Regions from separate parts of the Bradyrhizobium sp. CFUWI genome, predicted to be linked through region 4. Evidence: predicted binding sites of a transcription regulator. Region 4 holds the regulator's gene; each other region holds the start of a gene.

Region 1 (4,411 bases), on a different contig from region 4:
GCAGCGCGGCGATCTTCGTCGGTCACTGGATGGCGTCGTGGCTGATCGCCTGGGCCGCGATGCTGCCGATCGTGCTCCTGGCGGCGCCTGCGATCCGCGCCTTCGCGCTGCGCCTGACCCGCGAGGAGAGGGATCCGCGAGCCGGCAGCCAGGTATGAAAAAGCCCCGCCTGGGGAGAGCCAAGCGGGGCAGAGAGTTGTTGGAGGCCGAGGTGCTGGGCTGCAACACCAGAGCCGCATCATCCTAGCCGGCTCCGCTTACGGCAGCCTGACAGGCGGCAGGTTTCCACGCCCGGTGGCCGAGGCCGCAGACTGGCCCCGCACCGGTCCCAATTTCGACATCCGTTCGCACAACTGCGGTCACACAGGTCGGCAAGATTTCAGACCGTTCGGCGCAGTCATGGGGGAAACGTGGCACGCCGACTACGGGGTGGCATCATGGATAACGTAGAGCGGTCGTTCGCCGCCGCGACAGCGGCTGGCTTCGTGGTGCTGGTGATCGGCCTCGTGCTGCTGGCGCTGCTGTAAGGCAGGCACTGCCGGTGCTCGTGTCCTGCGGCGATCGCGGGCACGGCCTGCCGCCAATCTCAAAACTGGAAAACAACCCCATGCACAGTAGGCCGCATGGAAATTCTGTTGTTCTTTCAGTGGCTTGAGTGCGGTGTTTAGATACCGTTATAGCTCGCGACTCGCTAGGGGCCATGCGGGCCGTTCCCCGCGATGTCGCGCCGTCGCGCGGGTCGGTCGATCCCGACCGGCGACCAAAGCGTCAGCCGGCGGGACGTTGTCGGTTTCGAAGCCGGCCCCCTTCAGGCTCTAATGGATCTTGATTTCATTCAGGGGAAGATGGAGTTCGCTGGCGCGCTCTTCGCGGTCCTTCCTGCGGAACTCGTTTTCCTTGCGCTCGAACTTCATCATCTCCTCATGCGCCGCCTGCGGCAGAGGTTTGCGCCCGATTGTTTCGCGATGCTCGTTGTCCGTCATGACTGAGATCCCCAGAGTTACGGTCTCGCCCTGGAGAAGGCCTGAGACCGCGAAAAGGTTCGGTGCCGCAGGATTGCGAATTTATGACGACCAGGCATGCGTCTTCGATGCGCGTCAGCTTCGGTCGGGGCGGGATGTTGCGGCCGCGCCGCTATTTCGGCGGTTGCAGCCCGGGCGATTTGACCCAGTCGTGCAGATGATTTGCCAACTCGGCCTGGCGCGCCTTCTTGAGGAGGGCGTCCCGTTCGGGGCCGGGAGGCAGGCTGGCGGCGTCCTCCTTGATCTGCTTCACCCATGCGGAGAGCCGGTCTTGAAGGGTCAGTTGTTGCTTGAAGCGTCGCCGCTTGAGCATGGCACGATCCTGTCCGTGCGCGGAAGGCGGCAGCGCAATCGGGGTTTCATCATCGATCGTCGCCGCGGTCCCGCGCGTGGTGATGATCGATTAGGATCCATAAACGGAACGGCGTCTGTTCAGTTGTGCGCACAACGCGCAGGCACGAGCCGGCTGATGAAGGTCGACCAGGATCGGGCCGCAACCGCGTCCGCGGAACGTTCACCGTTCCGGCCAGAATGCAGGATCTACGTTGTGGGGCTGCTGGCTTGCGACGAGCCACCACCGGGAATTAGGACGTCCCGAATTCAACCTGGGGGTAGGGGCAGAAGCGCGGCCAGCCGCCAAATTCCAAAAAGAACATATTGCGAACCTGGAACAAATAGGGTACATTGCTTTTATCGCCGCGCCGCCTCGCAACTGTTTGTCCCTCACGCGAATCCTCGCCATAAGGAGCACGACCCAATGTCCGCCACTGCCCTGCGTATCGTCGAAGGATCTTCCATGGACAAGAGTAAAGCTCTGGCTGCCGCGCTCTCCCAGATCGAGCGCCAGTTCGGCAAGGGCTCGGTGATGAAGCTCGGCAAGAACGACCGGTCCATGGACATCGAGGCGGTGTCGTCGGGCTCGCTCGGGCTCGATATCGCGCTCGGCATCGGCGGCCTGCCCAAGGGGCGCATCGTCGAGATCTACGGGCCGGAATCCTCGGGCAAGACCACGCTGGCGCTGCATACGGTGGCGGAAGCGCAGAAGAAGGGCGGCATCTGCGCCTTCATCGACGCCGAGCACGCGCTCGACCCGGTCTATGCCCGCAAGCTTGGCGTCAACATCGACGAGCTCCTGATCTCGCAACCCGACACCGGCGAGCAGGCGCTGGAGATCTGCGACACGCTGGTGCGCTCCGGTGCGGTGGACGTGCTGGTGATCGATTCGGTCGCGGCGCTGGTGCCGAAGGCCGAGCTCGAAGGCGAGATGGGCGATGCGCTGCCGGGCCTGCAGGCCCGTCTGATGAGCCAGGCGCTGCGCAAGCTCACGGCCTCGATCAACAAGTCCAACACCATGGTCATCTTCATCAACCAGATCCGCATGAAGATCGGTGTGATGTACGGCTCGCCTGAGACCACCACCGGCGGCAACGCGCTGAAATTCTACGCCTCCGTCCGCCTCGACATCCGCCGCATCGGCGCGATCAAGGAGCGCGACGAGGTGGTCGGCAACACCACGCGCGTCAAGGTGGTCAAGAACAAGCTGGCCCCCCCGTTCAAGCAGGTCGAGTTCGACATCATGTACGGCGAGGGCGTCTCCAAGATGGGCGAGATCCTCGACCTCGGCGTCAAGGCCGGCATCGTCGAGAAATCGGGCGCCTGGTTCTCCTATGACAGCCAGCGGCTCGGCCAGGGCCGCGAGAACTCGAAAGCGTTCTTGAAGGCCAACCCCGACATCACCGCCAAGATCGAAACCGCGATCCGCCAGAACTCCGGCCTGATCGCCGAGCAGATCCTGGCCGGCACGCCCGAGCGCGACGCCGACGGCGAGGAGCCGACGGACGAGTAAATCTTAGACAGCCAGGTTTTTCGCGAGGAGCGGGCGCTGAAGACGTTGAGTTGCCGACGTCTTCGGTGCCCGTTTTCGTTTTGCCTTGCGTTTATCAGGTGGTGCGATGAAGCGGCTGATCTTGACCGGGTGGGGCGGCGGGAGTGATCTCGTTCGATCGGGGTTGGCCGAGATCGTCATCCCGTTCCATTTTAGTTTTGAGTGGGGACCGCTCCCGCAGGTGGAAAAGCTCTCAGCTTATTTGGCTGCCTACACCGCAGAGCTTGGCCATGCCGAACATTGGTCGGACTGGGTCCGCTGGCCCCGCGACGCCAAGCGTCGCAAATTGTCGCTGGCTGAATTTTGCGAGCTTTACGACGAGATCGAACTCTGGTTTGGAGCGACTGCCCGCGACCAGCTGCAACTGGTCTGGTTGCTTGATTACCTCGGCAGCTATCCTGCATTGGCGCTGAAGCTCAGGCTGCGATTGCTGAACTCCGACCTGATATTTGGTCCCGATTATGATTTCGTTGAGGGCGAACGCCATATTTCCGTCGGGGACGTCGGTGCGGAGGAGTTCGAGATCGCGCAGTTGGCATGGTCGGCCTACCGCGGGCCGACCCCGGAGGCCTGCATCGATCTGCTTCACCGCGATCTGAGCGCGTTGCTGATGCTGCGGCCAGCCTTGCTCGAGCTTCTGGCAGAGCTCCCGTCTCCTTTGACCGGACTAGGTGCGACCGAGATTCGATTTCTGGAGATGCTCCATTGGTATGCAAACACGAATGCGTTGTTCCATCTACGCTCGCTACGGGGCACTTACGTGTGGGGTGAGGTCGAACTGGGATATTTGCTCGAAGGCCTCGCCCTCGGCCCCAAGCCAGCTGTGGCCGGGCTCGGCGAAGAATTACGCATCATCGACCTTGGCAATCTCGGAGCCCGGCACAAGGTTTACCTCCGCAGCCGGTTGTCGCTGACCGAATTCGGTAAGGCTGTACTGGCCCATCAGGAGGATTTCAGCCGTTATAATCCAATCGATCGCTGGTGGGGCGGCACACATCTGACCAACGATCGGCTGTGGCGCTACGGCCCTGTCCTGACGAAGCCCTGAGGAGGCCGACGTGACGCGGCTTATTGTGACGACAGACTCGTCCGCCGCCGGCGCCATACAACGGGCCGGCCTTGCCGACCTGGTCATTGCGATCGAGCGTCGCATGGTCGGGGGACCGCTACTCTCCGAAACGGAATGCGAGGCATTCTTCGCCCCGCGCGTGGCTCATCCAAATGGCCTGCACTGGCTCGACGATACGCCGGTTTGGCTCCTGGAAAGGTCTGGGGTGAGGGGGCGCGGACTGATCGATCTGTTGTCCGAATGCGACACGGCCGAACTGTGGATGGGACCAGAGCCGAACGCACAATTGCTTCTGCTCTGGCTGCTCGATTATTGCGGCACCGAGGAAGCGGCAGTTTCCAAGCTCTCGATACGTCGTCTGGACTTTGCCGTGGGTGATCTCGCGCCGGAGCAACTTGCGAAGCTGAATCCTCCAATTGCAAGAATTACGCAGGA
Region 2 (4,411 bases), on a different contig from region 4:
ACATAGACCTTCTTGCGGTCGACGCCGGCTTCCTCCAGCGCACGGTCCAGCATCTGCCCCGCGGGACCTACGAAGGGATGGCCGGCGAGGTCTTCCTTGTCGCCGGGCTGCTCGCCGACCAGCATGATATTGGCGGACTTCGGGCCTTCGCCGAACACGGTCTGGGTCGCGTCCTTGTAGAGATGGCAGGCGCGGCAATGCGCGGCCTCCTCGCGGAGGGTTTCGAGATCGTCGGCGGCGGGCTTGCGTTTCATCGGTGCCTCCGGCCGCTTTTGGGGCTTGTGCGGATCGGTTGCGGCGTTGGCGATCATGGCGCCGGTCATGCGCTCGGCGTCCTCGATCAGAGGCTTAATGATCGAAGCCTCGGGCAGGTTCCTCCAGTATTTCTTCGGCATCTCGGCCTGCATCGACTTCACCTTGAGCCGCGCCGGATTGAAGATGCTGGCGTAGTAACGCCGCCAGGTTTCTTCCAGCCGGTCTTCGCTCGGCGCTTCGCTCCTGCTGACGCCGGATGTGAACGAAAGTGCGTGGCCATCCCAATGCGCGCAGAGGTCCGGGGTCAGGATCGACCAGGGCATGTCGGCAAAGCGTTTTGCGAAGAACGGCGCGGCGAACTCGACGATGTGATGCTCAGGCTCGAACCAGGCGACGTAATGCGCCTCGCGTTCCCTGCCGATTTCGCGGAAGCGCACGAAGGCATGCATCTTGTGCTCGTCGCGATGGACCGCTCTCGCCATGGCGGTGACTTGCGCGACGTCAGGATCGGTCGCGACCTCGATGAGGTCGTGATTGTCCTTCAGCCGAAACAGCAGCCGGTAGAGGATGGCAAAGCGCTCGGGATCGCGGTGCAGGATCGCTGCTTTGGCGAGCTCGATGAATTTGCCTGACACGGTGAAGGTGCCGTCGTTCACTTCGAGGATCGGCGATGGCGCGGGTGGGGCGAACAGCTCGGCTTCGCCGCCTTGCACGGTCCAGGTGACATCGTACGGCTGCACGTGATGAAGCACGAGGTGACGTGCGGCTTTGCGCCAGCCGTCGAAATCGGTTTCGGTGTCGAGGATGATGTATTGCATCAGAAGCCAAACCCCAGTTGCGTTGCCTTCGGCTTGAACCGTTCGATCAGCCGCGCGTCGTCGAGACGGTGTGGCGACGGCCGGTGATCGCCGAGGACGATGAACGGCATCGCCTTGCTACGGGGCACATGCAGCCGCGCCAGATCGGCGAGGCGGATCGTGGTGGTGCGCCGTGCCGCGATGATGCGTTCGACCGCCTTGGTGCCGAAGCCCGGCACGCGCAGCAATTCCTCGCGGCTGGCACGGTTGACGTCGAGCGGGAAGCGGTCGCGGTGGCGCAGCGCCCAGGCGAGCTTTGGATCGATCTCGAGCGGCAGCATGGCGCTGTCGTCGACGATCTCGCCGACGTCGAAGCCGTAGAACCGCATCAGCCAGTCGGCCTGGTAGAGCCTGTGCTCGCGCAGCAGCGGTGGCTGCACCAGAGGCAAGGCGCGGCTTGCGTCGGGAATCGGGCTGAAGGCGGAATAATAGACGCGCCGCAGCCGGTAGGCGCCGTAGAGATTGGCGCTGGTGTGGAGAATGGTGTGGTCGGAGGCGCTGTCTGCGCCGACGATCATCTGCGTGCTCTGGCCGGCCGGCGCGAAGCGTTGCGGCTTGGCCTTCGTCTTTGCGCTGCGGCCTTCCTCGGCCTCGTCCAGCTTCAATCGCAGCCGGCCCATGGTGCGGCGGATCGCGCGCACGTCTTTCTCGGGCGCGAATTGCTGCAGGCTGGTCTCCTCGGGCATCTCGATGTTGATGGAGAGGCGGTCGGCATATTTGCCGGCTTCCGCGATCAGGGCATCGTCGGCCTCGGGAATGGTCTTCAGATGGATGTAGCCGCGGAAGTGATGTTCCTCGCGCAGTTTTCGCGCGACACTCACCACCTGCTCCATCGTGTAATCGGGGCTGCGGATGATGCCGGAGGAGAGAAACAGGCCCTCGATGTAATTGCGCCGGTAGAAGTCGAGCGTCAGCTTGACGACCTCGTCGATGGTGAAGCGGGCGCGCGGCACGTTGGAGGAGGCGCGGTTGACGCAATAAAGACAGTCGTAATTGCAGGCGTTGGTCAGCAGCACCTTGAGCAGCGAGATGCAGCGTCCGTCCGGCGCATAGGAATGGCAGATGCCCATGCCGGGCGCGGTCGAGCCCATGCCCTTGCCGTCGCTGGAATCCCGCTTTTCGGTGCCACTGGAGGCGCAGGACGCGTCGTACTTGGCGGCATCGGCCAGGATTTCCAGTTTGCGTTGCACGTCCATGTTTGAATCCCGTTGATTCCGCTCATGAATCCGAAAGCGCGCCAATTCGATTGACTCTCCGCGCGCCGTTAGCTTTATATTAGAACATATCATGAACAAATGAGCCAGCCGCTGGTTCTTCTTTTGAAGACCACGGCACCATTCCTGAAGGAGCGGCGAGCATGAGCGGCGCACGTATGAGCGCGCTTGCGATCTTGCGCGGCCAGATCGAGCGCATCGAGACCGCGGAGATCGTGCATCAGCACGATCGGGTGGCGCTCGGCCATGGCCAGGCCGATGGCGCGCTGAAGGGCGGGCTCGCGCGTGCGGCGATCCACGAGGTGTTTTGCGAAGGGCGCCAGGGCGTGGCCGCAACGGGTTTTGTCATGGGGCTTGCGGGGCGCGTGGCGGCGCGCAAACCGCTGCTGTGGGTGCGGCAGGATTTTTCGGAAGTGGAAACAGGCGCGCTGTCGATGAGCGGGCTCAGAGAGCTGGGCCTCGATCCGCGCCGCGTGGTGACGGTCCGCGCCGCCGATGTCGAGAGCGCGCTGCGCACCTCGGCCGATGCGCTTGCCTGCGACGCGCTGGGCGCCGTCGTGCTCGAGCTCTGGGGCGAGACCAGGCAGTTCGATCTCGTGGCGAGCCGCAAGCTGACGCTGGCCGCGCAAGGCTCCGGCGTCACCGGCCTGATGCTGCGCATGGCCGCGCAACCTTTGCCGTCGACTGCGGAGACGCGATGGATGCTGCGCGCGGCGCATTCGCCGCCGGGACCGGCTTCAATGCCTGCGGCGCCTTGGAGCGTTTGGGGCGCGCCGCGCTTCGATGCCACGCTCTTGCGCAATCGTCATGGCCCCTGCGGCCGGTGGATCATGGAATGGAATTGTGATGAGTGCCAGTTCAGCGAACCGTCGACGTATTCTCAGCCTGTGGCTGCCGCGCCTGCCGATCGACAGGATTCAGCGGTTTTTCAACAGCGCCGGGCTGGGTAAAGCCAATCATGAGCCGAGCATCGTCGTCATCAAGGACAACAATGCGCTGGTGATCCATGCGCTGGACGAGGCCGCCGAGCGCCTCGGCCTGTACATTGGTCAGCCGCTGGCGAATGCGCGGGCGATGTGCCCGGATCTGAAAGTGTTCGACGCCGATGTCGCGGCCGATGCGAAGACGCTCAGCGATGTCGCCGATTGGTGCGACCGCTTCACGCCGCTGGTGGCGCTCGATCCGCCGCACGGGCTGTTCCTCGATATCACCGGCTGCGCCCATCTGTTCGGCGGCGAGGCTGCGCTGCTAACGACGCTGGTTCGTGCGCTCGCTCGCCAGGGCTTTGCCGTCGGTGCGGCAATCGCCGGCACGTCGATCTGCGCGCGTACGCTGACGCGGCAGGCATCTAGCAGCATCGTCGCCGATGGCGGCGAGGCGGCGGCGATCGAGCGGTTTCCGGTGTCCGCGCTCGGTGCGGGCGAGGCCATCACCACCGGCCTGCGCCGCGCCGGCCTGAAGACCATCGGCGACGTCGCCTCGCGCGCGCCGAGCGAGATCACGGCGCGGTTCGGCGCCCGGTTCTCCACGCTGCTCGCGCATGCGCTGGGGCAGGGCGATGCGCCGATCAGCCCACGCAAGCCGCTGCCCGATTACATCGTGGAGAAGCGCTTCGCCGAGCCGATCGCAACCGACACCATGATTGCGATGACGCTGTCGCGGCTCGCCGACACGCTGATCGCATCGATGGAGAAACAGGGCAAAGGCGCGCGCAGGCTCGAAGCCGCCTTCTTCCGCACCGATGGCGTGGTGCGCGCGATCATGGTCGAGACCGGACGTCCGGTGACGAAAAGCACGGTGATCGACCGCCTGTTCCGCGAGCGTCTCGATGCGCTTGCCGATCCGCTCGATCCCGGCTTCGGCTTCGACATGGTGCGCCTGTCGGCGAGCCGCACCGAGATCGTGGTGCAGGAGCAGCGCGATCTCGACGCCCATGTCCACGACAATGACGAGCTCGCCGCGCTGATCGACCGCATCGCCGCGCGCATCGGAGGAAAACGCGTCGTCGTGCATCTGCCTGAGGATACCCATATTCCCGAATGTGCAGTGATGGCCGCCCCGGCGCAGCATCATCTTGCTGCCGCC
Region 3 (4,411 bases), on a different contig from region 4:
TTCATCAGATACAGGCCCTCGGGCGGCGCGACGATGCCGCAGGCGGCGCGGTTGCGGGCGGCGAGCGCTGCGGAGAGATCGTCGGCGGTCCAGCGGCCCTCGCCGACCCAGACCAGCGATCCCACCATCGAGCGGACCTGGCTGTGCAGGAACGAGCGCGCCGAGGTGACGATTATGATCTCGCGGCCGTCGCGCATCACGTCGAGCTGGTCGAGCGTCTTCTCCGGCGACTTGGCCTGACACTCGGTATCGCGGAAGGTGGTGAAATCGTGCCTGCCGAGCAGGCGCTGGGCTGCCGCATGCATCGCCTCGGCATCGAGCTTGCGCGGCACGCGCCAGGCGTGGCCGGCATCGAGCGCGAGATTGGCGCGGGTGTTGATGACGCGATAGCGGTAGTGCCGCTTCACCGCCGAGAAGCGCGCCTCGAAGCTGTCGGGCACGATCTCGGCCTCTAACACCGCGATCGGATTCGGGCGCAGATGCGCGTTGAGCCCGTCGCGAAAACGCCCCGGCGGGAATTGCTTGTCGACGTCGACATGCGCGACCTGGCCGCGCGCGTGCACGCCGGCATCGGTGCGGCCGGCGCCATGCACCCGCAGGTCCGCCCCCGTCATCGCCTTCACGGCCGCTTCCAGCGCGCCCTGAACCGAGGGCAGCGTGTCCTGCACCTGCCAGCCGAAAAACGGCGCGCCGTCATATTCGATGGTGAGCTTGTAGCGGGGCATCGGTTTCCAGTTTGCTGTCATCGCCCGGCTTGACCGGGCGATCCAGTACGCGGCGGCCTATCGGTTCGACCGAGAAGCCTCGGCTTACTGGATACCCCGCCTGCGCGGGGTATGACAGTGTCAGGTGAATTTGGCTCCCGCCTTCAACGGCACGCCGCGCAGGAAGTCGGCAGCCTGCATCCGGCCCTTGCCCTCGCGCTGGAGCTCGATGATGCGGATCGCGCCCTCGCCGCAGGCGATGGTGAGTTGATCGTCGAGCACCGCGCCCGGCTCGCCGGCGCCTTGCGCCAGCTCACAGCGCAGGATCTTGACGCGCGCGTTCTCAAGCTCGGCCCAGGCGCCGGGGAACGGCGACAGGCCGTGGATGTGGCGCAGCACCTCGCGCGCCGGCCTGCGCCAGTCGATCCGCGCCTCGGCCTTGTCGATCTTGGCGGCGTAGCTGACGCCGTCCGCGCTCTGCTTCTTGAGCTGGAGCCCGCCGCGGTCGAGCGCGGCCATCGCCCGTACCATCAGATCGGCACCGAGACGCGAGAGCCGGTCGTGCAGATCGAGCGCTGTCATACTGTCGGTGATGGCAAGACGCTCGGCCATCGCGACGTCGCCGGTATCGAGGCCGACATCCATCTTCATCACCATCACGCCGCTCTCGGCATCGCCGGCCATGATCGCGCGGTTGATCGGGGCGGCGCCACGCCAGCGCGGCAGCAGCGAAGCGTGCAGATTGTAGCAGCCGAGCTTGGGCGCATCGAGGATCGCCTGCGGCAGGATCATGCCGTAGGCGACCACGACGGCGGCATCGGCCTCGAAGGCACGAAATTCGTCGAGCGCTTCCTGGGTCTTCAGCGTCTTCGGCGTCAGCACGGGCACGCCGAGCTTTCGCGCGGCTTCCTCGACCGGGGTCGGCTGCAATTGCAGCCCGCGCCGCCCGCCCGGCTTCGGCGCACGGGTGTAGACGGCGACGATCTCGTGGCCATGCGCGACCAGCTCGAGCAGCGTCGGCACGGAGAAATCGGGCGTGCCCATGAAGATCAGGCGGAGGGGCATGTGACGAGACAATCCTCGAACAACGAGCAAGGTACTCGTCATGGCCGGGCTTGTCCCGGCCATCCACGTTCTTCCTGCTCGGGGCGGCAAAGAACGTGGATGCCCGGCACAAGGCCGGGCATGACGGCGGAGGACGTGGCCTACTCCGCCGCGCGCTTGGCGGCTTTCTCGAACTTCTTCATCACGCGGTCGCGCTTGAGCTTGGAGAGGTAATCGACGAACAGCACGCCGTTGAGATGGTCGATCTCGTGCTGGATGCAGGTGGCAAAGAGGCCTTCGGCGTCCTCCTCGTGCACCTTGCCGTCGAGATCGGTGAAGCGCACGCGCACCCTCGCAGGGCGCTCGACCTCCTCGTAATATTCAGGAATCGAGAGGCAGCCTTCCTCGTAAATGGACAGTTCCTCGGAGGAGGCGATGATCTCGGGGTTGATGAAGACGCGCGGCAGCGGCTTGGTCTCGCCGTTCTCGTCGCGCTTGGCGAGGTCCATGGTGATCAGCCGCAGCGGCTGCGCGACCTGGATCGCAGCGAGGCCGATGCCGGGCGCGTCGTACATGGTCTCGAACATGTCGTCGGCAAGCTTGCGGATCTCCGAGGTGACCTTCTCGATCGGCTTGGAGACCAGGCGCAGCTGCTTGTCGGGCAGGATGATGATTTCTCTGAGGGCCATGGCCGCGATTTAAGCCCCATGCCGGATACGGTCAATGCGGCCCGGAACCCTGTTAACCCCTCGCTAACCATAAAAATTCGCTTTCCGTTAACCATAGAAATAAGCGGGCGATTAACCCTGAACGTTCGCTATTCGTTCGCGAGCACCGGCGAATCGGCTAGAACGGTCGCCATGAACGAGATCATTTTCATGCTGGACGACTGGCCGGTGCGCACCTTCCACGCGCTGATCGGCTTTGGTGCGCTTGTCCTCGTCCTGCTGGTGGTGATCGCCATCGTCATCGCGCGGTCCGGGCGGCGCGGCGCGGAACTCGCAATGGCGCACGCGATCCGGGCCGACGAGCTCGAGGAACGCCTGAGTGAGGTGCTGCGGGCCCAGAGCGAATCCTCCGGCCGGGTCGACGCCATGACCCAGGCGCTGGCCGGCCGCCAGGCCGAGATGGCGCGGGCGGTCAACGAACGGCTGGATTCGGTGACCCATCGCGTCGGCCAGTCCATGGAACATTCGACCCGCAACACCATGGAGAGCCTGCGCGCGCTGCATGAGCGGCTCGGCATCATCGACAGCGCGCACAAGAACCTCACCGACCTCACCACCCAGGTGACCACCTTGCGCGACGTGCTCTCCAACAAGCAGTCGCGCGGCGCCTTCGGTCAGGCGCGGATGGAGGCGATCGTCCAGGACGGCCTCCCCAAGGGGGCCTACGAGTTCCAGTTCACGCTCTCGACCGGCAAGCGGCCGGATTGCGTCGTGTTCCTGCCCGACCAGCGCCCACTCTGCATCGACGCGAAATTTCCGCTGGAGGCGATGACGGCGCTGCACGACGCCCGCACCGACGAGGAGCGGCGAATCGCCACGCAGCGGCTGCGCGGCGACGTGATGAAGCATGTCAGCGACATCGCCGAAAAATATCTCGTCGCCGGCGAGACCCAGGAGATGGCGCTGATGTTCGTGCCGTCGGAATCGGTCTACGCCGAGATCCACGACGGTTTCGACGACGTGATCCAGAAGGCCTATCGCGCCCGCGTCGTGCTGGTGTCGCCGTCGCTGCTGATGCTCGCGATCCAGGTGATGCAGCAGATCATGAAGGACGCGCGCATGCGCGATGCCGCCGACCAGATCCGCACCGAGGTGATCAAGCTCGGCGACGATCTCGGCCGCCTGCGCGACCGCGTGCTCAAGCTGCAGAAGCATTTCGCCGACGTGAACGAGGACGTCCGCCAGGTGCTGATCTCCGCCGACAAGATCGAAAAGCGCGCGGGACGCATCGAGGAGCTGGATTTCAGCAAGAGCGACGCCCCGGAGGGACCGCGGCTGGTGGCCACGGATGCGGGCGAGCTGTTTCCGCGGAAGCTCCAGGCGGGGGAGTGACGTCTTCACCTCTCCCCGCTTGCGGGGAGAGGTCGGATCGCCCCGGCGATGCGGAGCATCGTCCGGCGCGATCCGGGTGAGGGGGTACAGGTCCATCGTCGACCTCCCGTGCGGAGAGATGCCCCTCACCCCAACCCTCTCCCCGTAAGAACGGCGAGAGGGAGACGAGGCATCACGGCCAGAATCTGCTAACACCACCCCATGACCGCACCCGACGCGACTTCCTCCGCCGGCGCTCCCGCTGCCTCCTGGCGCGACAGCCTTGCCGTTTACCTGCAGCCGCGGGTGCTGATCGTGCTGTTTCTCGGCTTCTCCTCGGGGCTGCCGCTGGCGCTGTCGGGATCCACGCTGCTGGTGTGGATGGCCGAGGCGGGGGTCGATCTCGGAACGATCGGGCTCTTTGCACTGGTTGGAACGCCGTACACGCTCAAGTTCCTGTGGGCGCCTCTGGTCGATGCGCTGCATGTGCCGTTCTTCACGCGCGCCTTTGGCCGTCGGCGTGGGTGGCTGGTGTTTTCGCAACTGCTGCTGATCGGCGCGATCCTGCTGTTGGCGCTGACCGATCCGGCGCGCTCGCCGCTGTTCGTCGCGCTTGGCGCGCTC
Region 4 (4,411 bases):
CTCCGCGCCCGTCAACGACGCGATGTTCATCTCGGGGCTCGGACACGTTCTCTCGATCTCCGGCTATCACATGGCGGTGGTCGCGGGCGTGGTCTTCTTCGCGGTGCGCGCGCTGCTGGCGTTGATCCCGGGCCTGGCCGTCGGCTTCGCCATCAAGAAATGGTCGGCGGCCGCAGCATTGGTGGCCGCCGCGTTCTATCTGTTGCTCTCGGGCGCCGAGGTCGCAACGCAACGATCGTTCTTCATGACGGCGGTGGTGCTGATCGCGGTGATGGTCGATCGCCGCGCCATCACTTTCCGCACGCTGGCGGTGGCGGCGCTGATCGTGCTTGCGGTTGCGCCGGAGGCGCTGGTGCATCCGAGCTTCCAGATGTCGTTTGCGGCAACGCTCGGGCTGGTGGCGCTGGTTCAGATCGGCATGCCGAACCTGCTGGCCTCGCCCGATCATTCGGCGACGGCACGCGTCGCGCTGTGGGGCGGCCGCGAGATCGCGATGCTGTTCCTGGCCTCGCTGATCGCGGGGCTCGCGACCACGCCCTACGCCGCCTTCCACTTCCATCGCGTCACGCCCTATGGCGTGCTCGCCAATCTCGGTGCGATGCCGGTGGTCTCGGCGCTGGTGATGCCGGCGGGGCTATTGGGATTGCTGGCCGCGCCCTTCGGGCTCGATAGCGTGTTCTGGTGGCTGATGGGACTGGGCATCGACTGGATGGTCGCGGTCTCGCGCTGGGTGGCGGCACTGCCGGGCGCGGTCGGCCGCATCCCGGCGTTCGGCATCGCGCCGCTGATCGCCGCGAGCCTCGGCATCATCGTGATGGGATTGTTGCGCACGCCCTTGCGGTGGTGCGGTGCCGTGGTGCTGCTGGCTTCCATCGCCTTTGGCCTGTCGGTACGGCAGCCTGATGTCCTGATTGCCGGCGACGGCGCCAGCGTCGCGGTGCGGGGCGGGGACGGGCGTCTGCACCTGATCAGGGCGAAGGACAGTTTCCTGCTGAAGGAGTGGCTGGCGGCCGACGCCGATCCGCGCAATGCCGGCAGCAGTGCGCTGGCCGAGGGCGTGTCGTGCGACGAGGCCGGTTGCGTGACTCCGCTCGCCGATGGACGCCTGGTCGCGCTGGCCTTGCGCATCGACGCGCTGGCGGACGATTGCAGCCGCGCCGCGCTGGTGGTGACGTCACGGCCAGCGCCGCCCGATTGCGCGGCGATGGTGGTGGATCGGCAGCGGCTCGCTCGTCAGGGCGCGCTGGCGCTGACACGGCATGGCGATGGATTTGCGGTTCAGGCGGTGAAGGCGAGGGGTGCAAGCCGCCCCTGGTCGCCGGCGGCAGCCGGCGAGGGAGATTCTGACATGACCCTCATGCCACGGTCGGCAGCTCCACGCGTTCGCGACGCAACGCCGTCGGAGGCCGATCTTCAGGCCGAGGACTGAGCTTCTATCAGCCGATCGGCAGGCGCCTGACCGGCGACCGACTGTCGGCGATGATCTGCGGCTTCTGCTCGCGCTCGCCGACCGGCTGCGTCACCGGCAGCTGCAGCACGGTTGCGCGCTGGCCTTCGACCAGCTGAGTCACCAGCACGTACTTGCCGTCCGGAAATTCGATCGCGTCGTGATGGCGATCGGGAACGTGCGGATCGATCTTGCCGAACTTGCCGACGCGGGAGTTGACGGTGCGCGTCCAGATCCAGCGGTTGTCGTAACGGACGTTGTCGGCGAAGGCGAGCTCCGTCCCCGGCAGCAGGCAGACCGCAACGGAGAGATCGGCTTCGGAGGCGAAGCCGCGTGTCGAGGTGCCGCGGAAGGTTGTCGTGACGATCGTCTCGCCGACTTCAGCGGGGCGCGTCGCGATAGCATGCAGGCTATAGTCACACATCGGGTGCTCCTCATGCGAAGATAGCGACCCGCACCTCTCCTTGGAGGCGCAGGCCTCGAAGTAGAAGTATGCAACGCTCTGCTCGGTTATAGGCGAATCTGCGGCTGCGATTCGCGAGGCGCGATCACATTAACTTTCCCGAAGTCGATAGGAACAAAGCCGGGTCCCGTGCATTTCGCCGGCGCGCGTCTACGACTGCCAAGTGTCGCCAGCTCGATTGCGATACCTCCACGCTTGTATTGCGGGCGTTGCGGACTTGCCCGTTCACTGCCGTGTTGTTGCGGAGATTGTGATGCGATTACGCGGCAACGGCGGCGTGCGTGCCGATGCCGCGATCAGCGTCGCGACGGCTGCACCAAACGATCTGGCGCTCGGCTGTCCTCTCGAACGCGAACGGCCGTGAAGCGATGTTGCTTCGTGGAGCGGACATTCATCCGCTCCAATCTTTGATCGGCGATGCCGACCGAAGGGCGCACGCAGACGCCAAAATATATCTCGGACCGAGTCCTTCCGGAATCAGTACTTCCGATAAAGCCCGATCAGCTTGCCCTGAATCTTCACCCGGTTCGGCGGCAGGATGCGCACCTCATAAGCGGCATTGGCGGGCTCGAGTGCGATCGAGGCGCCGCGGCGGCGGAAGCGCTTGAGCGTGGCCTCCTCGTCGTCGATCAGCGCCACCACGATGTCGCCGGTATCGGCGCTCTCGTTGCGCTGGATCAGCGCCATGTCGCCGTCGAGGATACCGGCTTCGACCATGGAATCGCCGCGCACCTCGAGTGCGTAGTGCTCGCCCGCGCCGAGCATGTCGGGCGGCACGCTGATGGTGTGGCTGCGGGTCTGCAACGCCTCGATCGGCGTGCCGGCCGCGATACGGCCCATCACGGGGACTGCAACGGGCCGCTCGCCCTCGTCCATGGACGGGCTGGAGCTCGCGCGGATCTTGCCGAGATTGCCCTCGATGACGCTCGGCGTGAAGCCGCGCCGGGCGCCGGCGGCAGCCTGCAGCTCCGGCAGCTTGATCACTTCGATGGCGCGTGCGCGGTTAGGCAGGCGGCGGATGAAGCCACGCTCCTCGAGCGCGGTGATGAGGCGGTGGATGCCCGACTTCGAGCGCAGGTCGAGCGCATCCTTCATCTCGTCGAAGGAGGGCGGCACGCCGCTTTCCTTCAAACGTTCGCTGATGAACCTCAGAAGCTCGTATTGTTTGCGCGTTAACATCTCGACCAAAGTCCCCCGGTTGATGTCGTTCGATTCCGAGACGATGAGTTCAGCGATAAGCCGCTACATGCTCGAAACAAATCATGAACGGACACTATATGTTCGATACATGTTCCGCAACTGCTTAATTTACCGTGAACGGCGGCAAACTCGCGGAATGCGTGTGGCCGTGGACTCAGACGGGGAGCCGCAGCACCTCGCAGGGGCCACCGGCCTCGGCCTTCGCCGCGAACGGTGCGCGCACGAGAAGTACCTGTGCCGCAGCAAGATTTGCAAGCAGAGAGGAATCCTGATGGCTGACGGGAATGGCGACTTGCGTACCATCGTCGCGCAGCTCCAGGCGCGCGCGCAGATAATCCTCGCGCTGGTCGTTGGCACCGAGGTCGCGACCCAGCACGGCGCGCTCGCGGCGATGATGAATCACTGAACGGCCCGACAGGGCACGAATCAGCGGCACCATGAACAGGAACGCGCACACATAGGACGACACGGGATTGCCGGGCAGGCCGATTACGCGCATCGCGCCGAGCCGTCCGTGCATCATCGGCTTGCCGGGGCGTATCGCGATCTTCCAGAACGCCATCGAGATGCCTTCGCCCAGCAGCGCCTGCTGGACCAGGTCATGGTCGCCGACCGACGCGCCGCCGGTCGTGACCAGGATGTCAGCCCCGCTTTCGCGGGCGCGGCGGATCCCGGCGGAGGTGGCCTCCAGCGTGTCGGCGGCCACCCCGAGGTCGATGGTCTCGGCGCCCTCGCTGCGGGCGAGCGCGTGCAGGGCGTAGCCGTTGGAATAGACGATCTGGCCGTGCCCGGGGGCGGTGCCCGGCCTCACCAGTTCGTCGCCGGTGGCAAGGATCGCAACCTTGGGACGGCGGCAGACGGCGAGGTGCGGGTGATTCATCGCCGCCGCGAGCGCGAGATCGCGCTCCGTCAGGCGGGTTCCCTTGCGCAGGAGCACGTCACCCTCGCGGAAATCGACGCCGGCCGGGCGGATGTGCCGTCCGGTGATCGCGGCTTCCTTGATGGTGACGCTGTTGCCATCTGTGACGGTGTCCTCCTGGATCACGACCGCGTCCGCACCATCAGGGACGACGCCGCCGGTGAAGATCCGCACCGCTTCCCCCGCGCCGACCGTTCGGGCGAAGGGACGGCCGGCCGCGACCTCGCCGATCACCGTCAGCCGGGAATCGATCGTTGCCGCATCGGCCGCGCGCACCGCATAGCCGTCCATCGCCGACATCGCTTGCGGGGGCTGCGTGCGCCGTGCCGCGAGGTCATGCGCGAGCACGCGGTGATAGGCTTCGTCGAGCGAAACCATCTGT

What was found. The regulator LexA, encoded in region 4, represses DNA repair genes until DNA is damaged. The targets are predictions, from matches to a motif close to TGTTCNNNNTGTGTTCNG.
Region 1: a site for LexA is predicted at 1,689-1,706, ahead of recA (recombinase RecA). Genes of this name have one in related genera too.
Region 2: a site for LexA is predicted at 2,389-2,406, ahead of AC066S_RS05335 (putative DNA modification/repair radical SAM protein). Genes of this name have one in related genera too.
Region 3: a site for LexA is predicted at 2,560-2,577, ahead of AC066S_RS09535 (DNA recombination protein RmuC). Genes of this name have one in related genera too.

What each region holds. Positions count from the first base shown of each region.
Region 1 covers NZ_JBWJZE010000009.1:192,203-196,613, reverse strand. Annotated here, with positions in the region: gene AC066S_RS21095 (DUF2798 domain-containing protein) at 1-158, shown strand, start outside; gene AC066S_RS21090 (hypothetical protein) at 816-983, opposite strand; gene AC066S_RS21085 (hypothetical protein) at 1,135-1,335, opposite strand; gene recA (recombinase RecA) at 1,780-2,868, shown strand; gene AC066S_RS21075 (DUF1835 domain-containing protein) at 2,975-3,955, shown strand; gene AC066S_RS21070 (hypothetical protein) at 3,966-4,411, shown strand, end outside.
Region 2 covers NZ_JBWJZE010000002.1:332,199-336,609, forward strand. Annotated here, with positions in the region: gene AC066S_RS05330 (UdgX family uracil-DNA binding protein) at 1-1,073, opposite strand, end outside; gene AC066S_RS05335 (putative DNA modification/repair radical SAM protein) at 1,073-2,308, opposite strand; gene AC066S_RS05340 (ImuA family protein) at 2,470-3,276, shown strand; gene AC066S_RS05345 (Y-family DNA polymerase) at 3,173-4,411, shown strand, end outside.
Region 3 covers NZ_JBWJZE010000003.1:466,728-471,138, forward strand. Annotated here, with positions in the region: gene truA (tRNA pseudouridine(38-40) synthase TruA) at 1-725, opposite strand, end outside; gene fmt (methionyl-tRNA formyltransferase) at 846-1,769, opposite strand; gene def (peptide deformylase) at 1,910-2,437, opposite strand; gene AC066S_RS09535 (DNA recombination protein RmuC) at 2,609-3,808, shown strand; gene AC066S_RS09540 (AmpG family muropeptide MFS transporter) at 4,010-4,411, shown strand, end outside.
Region 4 covers NZ_JBWJZE010000012.1:28,663-33,073, forward strand. Annotated here, with positions in the region: gene AC066S_RS24615 (ComEC/Rec2 family competence protein) at 1-1,429, shown strand, start outside; gene AC066S_RS24620 (hypothetical protein) at 1,437-1,871, opposite strand; gene lexA (transcriptional repressor LexA) at 2,388-3,089, opposite strand; gene AC066S_RS24630 (molybdopterin molybdotransferase MoeA) at 3,265-4,411, opposite strand, start outside.